3 regions of the Neorhizobium sp. T25_13 genome follow, and region 3 is predicted to be linked to each of the others. Evidence: predicted binding sites of a transcription regulator. Region 3 holds the regulator's gene; each other region holds the start of a gene.
What was found. Region 3 encodes LexA, which represses DNA repair genes until DNA is damaged. Its sites were predicted from a motif close to TGTTCNNNNTGTGTTCNG; they were not measured.
Positions count from the first base shown of each region.

Region 1: C5J22_RS16090 (PA0069 family radical SAM protein) is a predicted target of LexA. The motif match lies at 1,623-1,640, and genes of this name have one in related genera.
Region 2: C5J22_RS16405 (energy-coupling factor ABC transporter ATP-binding protein) is a predicted target of LexA. The motif match lies at 1,712-1,729, and genes of this name have one in related genera.

Region 1 is NZ_PVBI01000006.1:203,787-208,203, forward strand. It holds gene C5J22_RS16085 (ribonuclease HII) at 1-235, opposite strand, end outside; gene C5J22_RS16090 (PA0069 family radical SAM protein) at 405-1,562, opposite strand; gene C5J22_RS16095 (glycosyl transferase) at 1,696-2,214, shown strand; gene moaB (molybdenum cofactor biosynthesis protein B) at 2,218-2,766, opposite strand; gene C5J22_RS16105 (4-(cytidine 5'-diphospho)-2-C-methyl-D-erythritol kinase) at 2,763-3,692, opposite strand; gene C5J22_RS16110 (tetratricopeptide repeat protein) at 3,698-4,417, opposite strand, start outside.
Region 2 is NZ_PVBI01000006.1:266,758-271,174, reverse strand. It holds gene glgB (1,4-alpha-glucan branching protein GlgB) at 1-230, shown strand, start outside; gene C5J22_RS16410 (winged helix-turn-helix domain-containing protein) at 482-1,675, opposite strand; gene C5J22_RS16405 (energy-coupling factor ABC transporter ATP-binding protein) at 1,784-2,461, shown strand; gene C5J22_RS16400 (energy-coupling factor transporter transmembrane protein EcfT) at 2,458-3,063, shown strand; gene C5J22_RS16395 (biotin transporter BioY) at 3,094-3,657, shown strand; gene C5J22_RS31235 (thioesterase family protein) at 3,673-4,071, opposite strand; gene C5J22_RS16385 (histone deacetylase family protein) at 4,219-4,417, shown strand, end outside.
Region 3 is NZ_PVBI01000002.1:632,815-637,231, forward strand. It holds gene C5J22_RS06710 (ComEC/Rec2 family competence protein) at 145-2,346, shown strand; gene lexA (transcriptional repressor LexA) at 2,327-3,046, opposite strand; gene C5J22_RS06720 (VOC family protein) at 3,247-4,119, shown strand; gene kdsA (3-deoxy-8-phosphooctulonate synthase) at 4,124-4,417, shown strand, end outside.

The sequences.
Region 1 (4,417 bases), on a different contig from region 3:
CCCGCTGATTAAGAGTCAGCTGCTTGGAATCGTTGAGGCCATCCGGGATATTGTCGGGGTCGAGGATGACGGCGGCGGCCACGACCGGGCCTGCCAGCGGCCCGCGTCCCGCCTCGTCGGTGCCCGCGACCGGCCAATGGCCGGCCTGGCGCGCCACAAGCTCCAGACTGAAATCCGGAACCAGCGGAACATCTTCAAAAAGCATCGGAGAATCGGGCGACGTGCGAGGTAACATGGCGGCAACCTCGCACGTCGTCCCGACCTCCTGCAACCCCCGGCCAAGCGATTGCGGCGTCGCTATCCACCGAGGGGCGGCGGTGGAACCGGGGTATCTTCCGACGCGGGGGACAGGGCGGGTCCGCGCCGGAAATGGGAATTCGCAATGAAACCGGGAGAGGGCCCGGTCAGAGCAGCGAGAGTTGGATACCACCGCCGTCGGGGCGGAGGAAAATGTCGTCGCGCAGCGGCAGGCCGCGCCGGACCATGCCGAGCCGCTTGGTCGCCATCTCGAAACGCCGGCCGATCTGCCATGCATAGGGACCGGCACCCTTCATCCGCTTTCCCCATTCGGCGTCGTAATCCTTGCCGCCGCGCATCGAGCGGACGAGCGACATCACATGCCGGTAGCGGTCCGGATAGTTCTGCAGCAGCCAGTCGCGGAAGAGGGGGCTCACCTCCAGCGGCAGGCGCAGGAGCACGTAGCTCGCTTCCGTCGCCCCTGCCGCATGGCCGGCGTCGAGGATCCGCTCGATCTCATGGTCGTTGAGCGCCGGAATGACGGGTGCCACCATGACCGCAGTCGGAATACCGGCATCGGTCAACGCCTTGATGGCAGTGAGACGCTTGGGAGGGGTCGAGGCGCGCGGCTCCATGGTGCGGGCAAGCTTGCGGTCGAGGGTGGTGACCGAAATCCCGACCTTCGCGAGCCCTTTCGAAGCCATATCGGCAAGGATGTCGATGTCGCGGGTGATCAGCGCCGACTTGGTGACGATCGCGACGGGGTGGTTGGCCTTCTGCAGCACTTCGAGGATCTGCCGCATGATCCGCCATTCCCGCTCGATCGGCTGATAGGGGTCGGTATTGGTGCCGATCGCGATCGCCCGCACCTTGTAATCCGGGCGGCTCAGCTCCCGTTCGAGCAGTTTCGGCACGTCCGGCTTGGCGAACAGCTTCGACTCGAAATCGAGGCCTGGCGAAAGCCCCATGAAACTGTGCGTCGGCCTTGCGAAGCAGTAGATGCAGCCATGTTCGCAGCCGCGATAGGGATTGATCGAGCGATCGAAGGAAAGGTCCGGAGATTCGTTGCGAGTGATCGCGGTGCGCGGCTTCTCCACCTGCACCTCGGTCCTGAACGGTTCGAGCTCCTCCAGTGTCTGCCAGCCGTCATCGAATGCCTCGCGGCGCTCTTCCTCGAAACGGCCGCTCGGGTTGAGCCCCGCGCCGCGCCCGCGACGCCGGTCGATCTCCACCCGAAGACCGGAGGATTTGACCAACGCATCGGCAATATCGGCCGTATGGGCAGGCGCGAAAGCGTCCTGCCGCAACTGATGCAGCTCGTTCATGGGTTAGCTCCTGAAGGGGAAATTCCCCGTTCCTGATGATTAAATTCCTAGCGCGGAAATGAGAACATTGCAAGAACAAAATTGAAGGCCGGCGTTTCTGGCGTTCCTTGTGGCAATGCGTTACATGTCAGGCATGCTGACTGTCATCATGGAATGCCGCGATCAGGAATCCGAGCTGGCGCAGACGCTCTCTGTGCTCGTTTCCGCTGCGGTGGAGGGACTTGTGAGCGACGTCGTGGTGCTCGATCACGGTTCGCGGGATGGTTCCTCCCGCGTCGCCGATGCGGCCGGCTGCCGTTTTTACGGCCATTGGGACATCAAGGATATTTTGCGCGGCGCCCGTGGAGAATGGTTGTTGCTCGTCGAACCCGGCGCCCGGCTGCAGGCCGGCTGGATCGACGAGGTGATGGAGTATATCGCGCTGAACAAGCAGCCGGCCCGCTTCGCGCCGGCGCGCAACTATCGGCGGCCGTTCTTCAAGCGCATCGGCCGCGCCGTGCCGCCGCTGGAATACGGCATGCTGCTGCCGAAGCGGCAGGCGATCGCGCTCGCAAAATCGGGGATGGACCTGGAAGCGCTGGCACGCGGCCAGAAGGTGTCGAAGCTCGCCAGCGAGATTATTCCGGCCTGGGTGGCAGCGGCAGTCAGGTAGCGGCTACTTGCCGCCGCGCTTCAGGTGCTCGTCGAGCCGCGGCATGATCTCGATGAAATTGCAGGGCATGTGGCGGTAGTCGAGCTGCGCCTTCAAAATGCCGTCCCAGGCATCCTTGCAGGCGCCGGGCGAACCCGGCAGCACGAAGATGAAAGTGGCGTTCGTCACGCCGCCGGTCGCCCGCGACTGGATCGTCGAAGTGCCGATCTTGTCGTAGGAAATGCGGTGGAACACTTCCGAAAAGCCGTCCATGCGTTTTTCGAACAGCGGCTCCAGCGCCTCGGGCGTCACGTCCCGGCCGGTAAAACCCGTGCCGCCTGTGGTAATCACCACGTCGATATCGGGATCGAGCGTCCATTCCCGCACCTGGCCGGCAATGCGGTCCTTGTCGTCCGTCACGATCGCCCGTGCCTTCAGCTCGTGGCCGGCTTCAGTGATCCGCGCCACCAGCGTGTCGCCGGACTTGTCGTCGGCCGCCGTGCGCGTGTCGGAGACGGTCAGCACGGCGATGCCGACGGGGATGAAGGAACGGGTTTCGTCGATCCGGTTCATTGGGTTTTCTCGGGCACCTGTCCGACGGTCCTCACCGCCTGAAAATACCATTCCGGCTTCTGGCCGTTAAGGTTTTCCATCGCCTTTTCCGCCGCTTCGAAGGAAGGAAATATCCCGAAACAGGTGGCGCCGGAACCGGACATCCGCGTCAGCATCGTGCCCTCCGCGCCGATCAGGCTGGAGATCTGGTCGATCTCGCGCACCAGCGAGCGCGCCGGCGGTTCGAGATCGTTGCGCAGAGTTTTCAGGAAGCTGATCCAGTCACTGTCGAACGGGCCGATCGCCGCGTTTTCCTTCTGCGTCAGGCGCAGGAAGATATCGGGCGTCGAGACGCCGACGAGCGGATTGCCGAGCACCAGCGACAGCGAGGGCAGGTCGGGAAGCGCGGTCAGTTCCTCGCCTATGCCCCTCGCCATCAGCGCCTCGCTCTTGAGACACATAGGCACATCGGCGCCGAGCAAAAGCGCGAGCGCTGCCAGTTCCCCATCCGGCAGGTTGGCATTCCAGAAGCGCATCAGGCCGCGCAGGGCAGCTGCCGCATCAGCCGAACCACCGCCGATACCGGCTGCGACCGGGAGGTTCTTTTCGAGATGGATAGCTACCGGCGGCGCCGAAACGCCTTTATCCTCCAACGCCGCGCGCAGGAGATCGCGCGCTTTCAGCACGAGATTGCCCCTCTTGCCTTCCGGCGAGGTCGGTAGCAGCGAGGCGAACCGGCCGGAAACGGAAAAATCGTCGGCCTCCGTCTCGCTAAAGCACAGCCGGTCCCCGGTGTCCGCAAAAGTCACGATGCTTTCGAGCCGATGATAACCGTCGGCCCGCTGGCCGGTCACGTGCAGCGCGAGATTGATCTTGGCGGGCGCCAGTTCGAAGAGGCCCGCCTTGTCGGCGAGCCATTTGTCAGATGACGGATTGTCGAGAAACATGCGCGTCAGGATTTCTTGTCGGGATTGGCCGGCGCCGGCGGGGCAGGTGCCACGGGCTCCGTCGGGCTGCGGTCGGCAGTCGTGGCGTTCGGATCGAGCGGCGCCAGGCCCTTCTCGATCTTCTCCTTGATCTGCTCGCGGTTGATGTCCTCGCCTTCCGAGATCAGAGCCCGGTTCCACTGGTAGACGGCCTCGAGCTTGCGCCCGACGCGCCAGTAAGAATCGCCGAGATGGTCGTTGATCGTCGAATCGCCGGCACGCAGCTGCACCGCACGTTCCAGCTCGGTCACGGCATCGTCGAACTTGCTCATCCGGAAATAGGCCCAGCCGAGCGAGTCGACGATGTATCCGTCATCCGGCCGTGCGTCGACGGCCCGCTTGATCATGTCGAGACCCTCGTCGAGGTTCTTGTTCATGTCGACCAGCGAATAGCCGAGATAGTTGAGGACCTGCGGCTGTTCCGGGTTGAGCTCGAGCGCCTTGCGGAAGTTCGGCTCGGCCTTCGCCCAGTTCTTGAGCCGCTCGTAGGCGATGCCGCGCTGGAAGAAAATCGTCCAGTCGCCGGGCTTCGGCACAGGCCCGATGACCTCGGCAGCCTTGTCGTAGGTCTCCGCCATGGTCTTGTAGTCCTTGGCGTCGGAAAGCACGCTGCCATAGGCGATGTAGCTGCGGATGTCGGACGGATCGGAATCGATCAGCGACTTCAGGTGCTGCTTGGCCTCATT
Region 2 (4,417 bases), on a different contig from region 3:
TGCTTGTCGTCTCGAACCTGACGCCGATGCCGCGGCACGGTTATCGCATCGGAGTCCCGGCGGAGGGACGCTGGGAGGTGGTGCTGAATACCGACGCGGCGCTTTACGGCGGGTCCAATCTCGGACAGACGGAGGCTTGGACGGAGCGACAGGCGGCGCATGGTAAGGAATTTTCGATCTCCGCGGTGCTGCCGCCGCTTGCGACGGTGTTTCTGCGGTGGCGGGGGTAGAACCTGACGTGAGGTACCCCCCTCTGCCCTGCCGGGCATCTCCCCCTCAAGGGGGGAGACCGACAAGAGCCGGGCTCATCGCCTCCCATTGAAGGGCGAAGTTTCAGCGGCAATGAAAGATATTTAGTTTCATCTCCACGATCATGATCGAGCCGAGAGGGCAACTCCATCCGATCTCCCCCCTTGAGGGGGAGATGCCCGGCAGGGCAGAGGGGGGTGCCACGGCAAACAGTGCTTCACCTGCTCTGTTTTTATACCTCCCGCCAGCCGGCCTGATAGGTAATCTTATCCACACCTGCAAACCGTCCGACGCGGAGCAGTTCCGCGTCCAGCTTCTCCAACCTGCCCGCCGAAGCCCGCACGCCCTTTTCCAGCCATAACCGCTTCACATCCAGGGTGCCGGACTTGCGGTCCGCCTTCATGTCGATGCGGCCGATCATGCGGTCGCCTTCGAGCAGCGGGAAGACGTAGTAGCCATATTGGCGCTTCGGCTCCGGCACGAAAACCTCAATGCGGTAGAAGAAGTTGAACAGCCGCTCGGCCCGGTCGCGGTTGCGCAGGAGCGGATCGAAGGGGCTGAGCACGCGCACGCGGGCCGGTGGTTCGGGGATGTCCCCAAGGTTTTCGGGAAAGCCGAGGAAGGCGAAGGACGGGCGGGGCTTGCTGCCGTCGGCGGTCTCGATCAGCACCTCGGTCAGTTCGTCGCGATGGGCCTTCACCCATTCCTTTGCCTCGTCCGGCGTGACCAGATCGAAAAAGGCGGCAAGTTCTCCGGAGGTCGCAAAACCGAGGCGGGTCATGGCGCCGCGGCAGGCCCAGTCGATGAATTCCTCGTGGCTCACTTCCGGCTCGTGATGTTGCCGCGGGATCACCCGTTCCATCAGGTCATAGATCTTCTGGAAGTTGACCCGGCCGGCGATCGCCAGCTTGCCGATGTGCCAGTAATATTCGAGCGCCGTCTTGTTCGGATGCCAGTTCCACCAGCCACCGGACTTGTGATCATCAGCCTTCATGTCGCGGGACATGATCGCGCCGTTTTCGGCGATGTGCTGGAAGGTCTCCTCGAAGGCGGCGTCGAACCCTTCGCCATGCCATTTCCTCCAGCGTTCGGCGAGGATCGGCTCGCGGCGGCGAAAACGGTGTTTCCAGTAGCGGAAGAAGCTCGCCGGGATAATCGAGGCGTCATGCGTCCAGTGCTCGAACAGCTCGCCGTCCTTTTCCAGAAGCGCGGTCAGGTGCTCGCGGCGATAGGTCTGGTTGCGCGAAAACAGGATCATGTGGTGGGCGCGCTCGACGGTGGCGATACTGTCCACCTGGACGAACCCGAGATCGTCGATGAGCTGCAGCAGGCCGGCTTTGGTCAACGCGCGGCCGGGCGGTTCGCAGAGCCGCTGCCGTTCGAGGAAGATCTTGCGGGCCTGATCGTTCGGAATGAGAATCGCCATGGCATCTAGACTAGGATACCGCCGCGCCGGATTCAATGTTCACGTTCGGTTCCGCATTCCCCTTCCCCATCTTCCGGTCTATAGACCGCTGAACATCGAGGGACAGGCTTGGATATCCGTTTCGAACAGGCAGAAGCTCGTTTCGAGGGGCGCACCGTCGTGCATCCGCTGACGCTTCGCTTGAGCGAGCGGCGGATCGGCGTGATCGGCCTGAACGGCTCCGGCAAGACGACATTCGCGCGGATGATCAACGGGCTGGTGCTGCCTGCCGCAGGCCAGGTGACCGTCAACGGGTTCGATACGGTCAAGGACGGCGACAAGGTCCGCGGCCAGGCCGGCTTCATCTTCCAGAACCCGCAGAACCAGATCATCCTGCCGATCCTCAAGGAAGACATCGCGCTGGGGCTGAAATCGAGAAAACTCTCGAAGGCGGATACGGAGGCGGCGGTCGAGGCGGTACTTGCCCGTTTCGGCATCGCCCCTCTGGCCGACCGGCGTGTGCATGAACTTTCGGGCGGAGAACTGCAGCTGGCAGCACTCGCCTCGGTTCTGGTGACCCGACCGGATATCCTGATCATGGACGAACCGACCAACCAGCTGGATCTCAGGAATCGCGATCTCGTGGAGAGAACGATCCAGGGGCTCGACGAAAATGTCGTCGTCATCAGCCATGACCTCGGCCTGATCGCCGATTTCGACCGGGTTCTGCTCTTCCATGAGGGCCACCTCGCCAATGACGGCGCGCCGGCCGAGGTCATCGCCCGCTACCGCGAGCTTGCGGCATGAAGACGCTTTACGTGGAAGGCGATACGTTTCTGCACCGGCTTTCGCCGCGGGCGAAGCTTCTCGGCCTTGCGGCACTCAGCCTCCTGCTTTTCGTCATCCATTCCCCGGCTGTTCTTGTCGTCGCGGCCATTCTCGGCGGCATCGTCTACTCGTCGCTCCGGCTCGGATGGCGCCAATCCTGGCTGCGGCTGCGGCCGATCCTGCTGACCATCGCCATCGTCGCGATCTTCACGCTTGTCCTCAACGGCCGAGACGATGCACTGGTCGTCGTCACGCGGCTGACGGCCCTTACCCTCTTCGCCGCGGCGGTGACGGCGACCACCAGCACCGGCGATTTCATCGACGAGATCACCCGCCTTGCCATGCCGCTGGAGCGGCTGGGGCTCGTCAGGGCGGCGGATATCGGGCTTTCGATCGGTCTCGTCATCCGTTTCGTGCCGGAAATTCTCGGCCGGTACCAGGCAATCCGCGACGCGCACCGCGCCCGCGGATTGAAGGTCCGGCCGCTGACGCTGGCGGTGCCACTGATCATCCTGACCCTCAAAAACGCCGACGAGATCGCCGCCGCCATTGACGCACGTGGCATCCGGGCGCAGAAATGACCCCATATGACAACCAGGGATTCGCATAGCATGACCACCCGTGATCTCGTTCTGGCCGCCCTTTTCGCCGCCATTATCGTGGCGCTCGGTCTCGTGCCGCCGATCATGCTCGGTTTCATTCCCGTGCCGATCACCGCGCAGTCGCTGGGCGTCATGCTGGCGGGCGTCATCCTCGGTGCCAGGCGCGGCGGTTTCGCGGTGCTTCTGGTCCTGCTGCTGGTCGCGATCGGCCTGCCGGTTCTATCGGGCGGACGCGGCGGCCTTGCCACCTTCGCCTCTCCGACCGCCGGTTATCTCGTCGGCTGGTTCTTCGCGGCCGTCATCACCGGTTATTGCTCCGAGCGCTTCGTCGATCGTTCGCAGAGCGGCATCGTACAGATCACCGGCTTTTTCCTCGCAGCGCTGCTCGGCGGCGTGGTTGTGGACCATGCGCTCGGCATCTTCTATCTCGCCTATGTCACGGGCACCGGGCTTCTGACCGCCTTCATCGGTGACCTGTCCTTCGTTCCGGGCGATGTGCTGAAAGCGATGATCGCAGCACTTGCAGGCCGCGCCGTGATGGTCGGTTATCCGCTACTGCCGCAACGAGCCTGATCGGCCGCGTCCCCATCAATCCAGGAACTGATAGAGCCAGTCGCGCAAGTCTTCGGGGAGCGGCACCGGTTCCTTGCTTTCGGGATCGCAGGCCATCCAGACGATCTCGGCTTCCGCGACGGCCTCGTTGCCCCGCAGCATATGCACGAGGAAACCTGCCGACTTTCCGCCGATCTTGCTGACGCCGATATGCGTGTGGACGACGTCGCCCAGCTTCAAGGCCGAATGAAACGTGCAGGTGATCTTGCCGATCCTGAAGAACGGATCGTCCTTCTGCGGCTTGCGGCGGTGCCAGAATTCCGTGACGGCTTCTTCCGCCCGCACGACGTAGGACGATCGGAACATCTCCCCGTGCATGTCGACATCGCGGAAAGGAACCCGGAATTCCTGAGACTTGACTGACTCTTTGGCCACGATACCCTCTGGGTTGCACCCCACTATGTAAGACCATTCTTTCAAGCTAAACAAGCGCAAGAGCAAGGGGTTGCGGCTTGAAAAAGTCAGCTTTCTGCGCCATGTCGGAAAGGTCCAGACCGGACTGACCCCTGACGAGGCCGCCGCATGACCACGCGCCTTTACGAACACAAGATCTTCCTCGAACACAGCACGCCCGAAGGACATCCCGAACGGGCGGACCGGCTGCGCTCGCTGGCGATCGCGCTGGAGCATCCGAATTTCGCCAGGCTCGACCGCAGGCAAGCTCCCCAGGCGAACGAGGACGCGGTCCTGCTCGCGCATCCTGAGGAACACCTTCGCACCG
Region 3 (4,417 bases):
CGCGGGTCCTTTCAACGCTCGACGATCCGACGCCTTGACCGGCTGCGGCGCCGTCTCCCGGCCATGCTGGAGGAGGAGACGGTCCATGGCCATGGCTTCCTTTTTCTGCCTGTTGTCATCGGGGCAGGGGCCGCCTGTTGGTTTGTGCTGCCGCAGACCCCGGCTTTCTGGCCGTATTTCCTTCTCTTTTGCGTCTGCGCGATATTTGTGATCGTCTCGCGCTACCGGTCCGGTGCCACGCACCTGTTGCCGCTCGCTCTCGCACTCTTTCTCGCAGGCATGATGCTGGCGCAGTTGGAGACCTGGAGGCGCTCCACCGTCATTCTCGATACGCCGGTGACCACCGAGCTTGCCGGCGTGGTCGAGCGCAGGGAGAGCGACGCCCAGGGCCGCTGGCGTTATATTGTCCGCATTGAGCGGACCTCCAATCCGCAAGTCAGGCGCCCACCGCAGCGTGTATCTCTGCTGGCAAGGTCCCGCCATGAGCCGGCCCAAACCGGCGAGACGATCAGCGGCCGCGCCCGCATTTCACCCCCGTCGGGACCCGCCCTGCCTGGCCTCAACGACTTTGCCTTCTCTTCCTATTACGACGGCATCGGCGCGGTTGGATTTTTCTATGGGGCGCCGAAAAAGCAGGCTGCTTCCCCTTCAACCCGGAGCTGGATTGCGAACGTCGAAACCCAGCTTTTCGATCTGCGCAGTGCAATCGCAACCCGTATCCGGAAGACCGTGCCCGGAGATCCCGGCGCCTTTGCCGCGGCGATCGTCACCGACGAGCGCCGGGCGATTTCCGAAGACACCACCGAGGCGCTGCGACTGTCGGGCCTTGCCCATATCGTCGCTATTTCCGGGCTCAACATGGCGCTCGCCGCCGGCATCTTCTTTGTCGGCGTGCGCACCGTGCTTTCCGTCTTCACGGGCTTCGCCCAGGCCTATCCGGTCAAGAAGATCGCCGCACTCGGCGCCCTGATGATGGCGACGGCCTATTACCTGATCTCCGGTTTCGGCGTTTCCGCCGAGCGGGCCTATATCATGATGGCGATCATGCTGGTCGCGGTGCTTTTCGATCGGCCATCGATCAGCCTGCGCAATGTGGCGCTGTCTGCCCTGGTCATCATCGCCATGTCGCCCTCGGAAATATTGGGGCCGAGCTTCCAGATGTCGTTTGCCGCCACCGCCGCCCTTGTCGCCGGCTACGCACTCTGGAAACACAGGGCAGAACGCCGCGATCCCGAACCTCTGCCATTCCGTCACCCTGTGGTGACGCCGGTGCTGGCATCCTGGAATTTCGCGGCCGGCATCTTCGTGACCTCGCTGATCGGCGGCATCTCGACCGCCATGTTCTCGGTCGAGCATTTCCACCGTATCGCCACCTACGGCCTTGCCGCCAACCTCGCCGCCATGCCGATCATCTCCTTTGTGGTCATGCCGGCGGGGCTGGCCGGCATGCTGCTGATGCCGTTCGGCCTCGATGCGCCCTTCATGAAGCTCATGGGCATCGGCCTGGGATGGGTGATCGCCATCGCCAAACACGTCGCCGCCTGGGGCGGCGATGTCGGCATAGGGCGACAGCATCCCTGGTTCCTGACCGTGTCGACGGCAGGTTTCCTGCTGCTGACGCTCATGAGGACGAGACTGAGACTGATAGGCCTGCCGCTGATGGTGACCGCTCTGCTGCTTTCCTGGCATGAGCGGTCGATGCCGCTGCCGGATATACTGATCTCGGAAGACGGGACGATGGTCGCACTTGTAGACGGGGAAGGGGTGACCACCAATCGCGCCCGCCCGCCCGACTTTGTCTACGGCCAATGGAAGAGGGCGCTTCTGCTCGGCGATCCCACCAAGCCTGAAATGTCGCCATCCAGGGACAAGCCCCCCGACGACAAGCAGCCCGGCGAGAAAACCAACGAGCGCCGCGAACTGACCCCGCAGCAACTGGAAACGGCAAAGTCGAGGATAAAACAGGCGCCCGTCGGCCGCTTCACCTGCGAGCCGACGGCCTGGTGTGCGGCAAGCACGGGCAAGGGCATCGTTATCGCTGTCGAGGACGGCCGTTATGCGGGTGCCGCCTGCGACGCCGCCAGTCTTGTCATTGCGCCGCGCGCCCGCTTCGACCAATGCCGGTCCGGCGCCCTGATGATTAATGGCGCCACGCTTCGCAAGGCGGGTGCCCTGGAGATTTCCCTCAACGGCGCGACCGACATTCGGCGCTGGCAGATCCGTGCCGCCATGGCGGGCGCAGACCGTCCCTGGAGCCGGCACCGCCACTATGATTGGCGAAGCCAGGGTTTCGATAGTTCATTGCCGGAACCGCTCCGGCAGATGATCAGTGATACCGGCGGATGAGGCCGACGAGCTTGCCCTGGATCTTCACCCGGTCCGGCCCAAAGATGCGGGTTTCGTAGGCTGGGTTGGCGGCTTCGAGGGCGATGGAGGCGCCGCGGCGGCGGAAGCGCTTCAGCGTCGCTTCCTCGTCGTCCACCAGCGCCACGACGATATCGCCCGGATTGGCCGTATTGCTGTTGCGGATGATCACGGTATCGCCGTCGAGAATGCCGGCCTCGATCATCGAATCGCCCTTGACCTCGAGCGCATAATGTTCGCCGGAACCGAGCATCTCGGCCGGCACGGCGATGTCGTGCGTGTTGTTCTGGATCGCCGAGATCGGCACGCCGGCAGCGATGCGGCCCATGACCGGAACTGTCGTGGCGTTCGGCGAATCGTCGTTGGCGGCAGGTTTCTGAGGCGCCGCGACCGGCTGCGGTTTGCCGAGGCTGCCCTCGATGACGCTGGGCGAAAAACCACGCCGCGGCTGCATGCTCGGCGAGTAGGCTTCCGGCAGCTTGATGACTTCGAGCGCCCGGGCCCGGTTCGGCAGGCGGCGGATGAAGCCGCGCTCCTCGAGCGCGGTGATCAGGCGGTGGATGCCGGACTTGGACGCGAGGTCGAGAGCATCCTTCATTTCATCGAATGACGGCGGGATGCCGGATTCCTTCATGCGTTCGTGAATGAACAGAAGCAATTCCTGTTGTTTGCGCGTGAGCATCTTTTGGCACCCTCAGAGTCGGAAACAAATCCAGAACGGACACTATATGTTCCATATGTGTTCTGCAAGTCCCTAAATTTCTGTGAAGTATGATGATTTTTTCTTCATAGATGCGTACCAGATATCTCGAGCCACACCACTTGCGCGGCGCGAGCCCGCTGCCAAACTAGCTTTGCGATTCCAATTCCGGGGGCCCTCGCGTGAACGCAAGACCAATCGATCATCTCGTGCTGCCGGTGGCGGGACTTACCGCTGCGCGTTCCCGGCTCACGAAGCTTGGTTTTACAGTTGCGCCCGACGCTTTTCATCCTTTCGGCACAGCCAATGCTTGTGTGTTCTTCTCGGATGGCAGCTATCTGGAGCCGCTGGCTATTGCCAATCGGCGTCATGCAAGCGCTGCCGCCAAACGCGGCAACGTTTTTACCGCACGCGATCTGGCCTTCCGCAAGGCACGTGACAGGCAGGGCTTCTCGGCGCTCGTTGTCGCGACGCGCGACGCGATGGCCGATCACGCGCGTTTCAAGATGCGTGGCATCTCGGCAGGCGACGTGCTGGAATTTTCCCGCGGAATGACCTTGGCCGACGGTTCCGAAATCCAGGCAAGCTTCCGGCTGGCTTTTGCGGGTGATGACCGGGCGCCCGACTTCCTGATGTTTTCCTGCCAGCGGATCAATCCCCTGCCGGCCGATCGCGGCGAACTGGAGCACCATTCCAATGCGGTCATGGGGCTGAGCAAGATCATTCTGTCGGCATCGGCGCCCTCCGATTTCGCACCCCTGGCCGAGCTGGTGCTGATGACGAAGGCGAAGCCAGAGGCTGCTTCGCTCGAGCTTGCGGCGGCAAATGCCCACATTCGCATCCTGCAGGATCACGAACTCGAGGCGGAATTCGCCCTGCCGCCGACGCCGGGTGCCGAGGGGCTGCGCGGCCGGGTGATCATCTTCAAGACGGCCGATCTTGCCGTGACAGAGATCACCCTTGCTGCTAATGACGTCGCATTCGTCCGCCGGGAGGGCCGTGTTCTCGTCTCGGCGGCGCCCGGCCAGGGTGTTTTGTTCGGCTTCGAGGAATAGGTTCATGGAAGTTACCGCAAATTCCAGCGTCTCCGTCGGCGAGGGAGACGGCAAGGTGGTTTTCGCGCAGGACGCAAAACTGTCGCTGATCGCCGGCCCCTGCCAGATGGAAAGCCGCGACCACGCCTTCATGATGGCAGGCGCCCTGAAGGAAGTCTGCGGCAAGCTCGGTATCGGCCTCGTCTACAAATCCTCCTACGACAAGGCCAACCGCACGTCGATTTCCGGCAAGCGCGGCATCGGGCTCGAAACCGCCATGGAGATCTTTGCCGACCTCAAGAAGGAGTTCGGCTTTCCG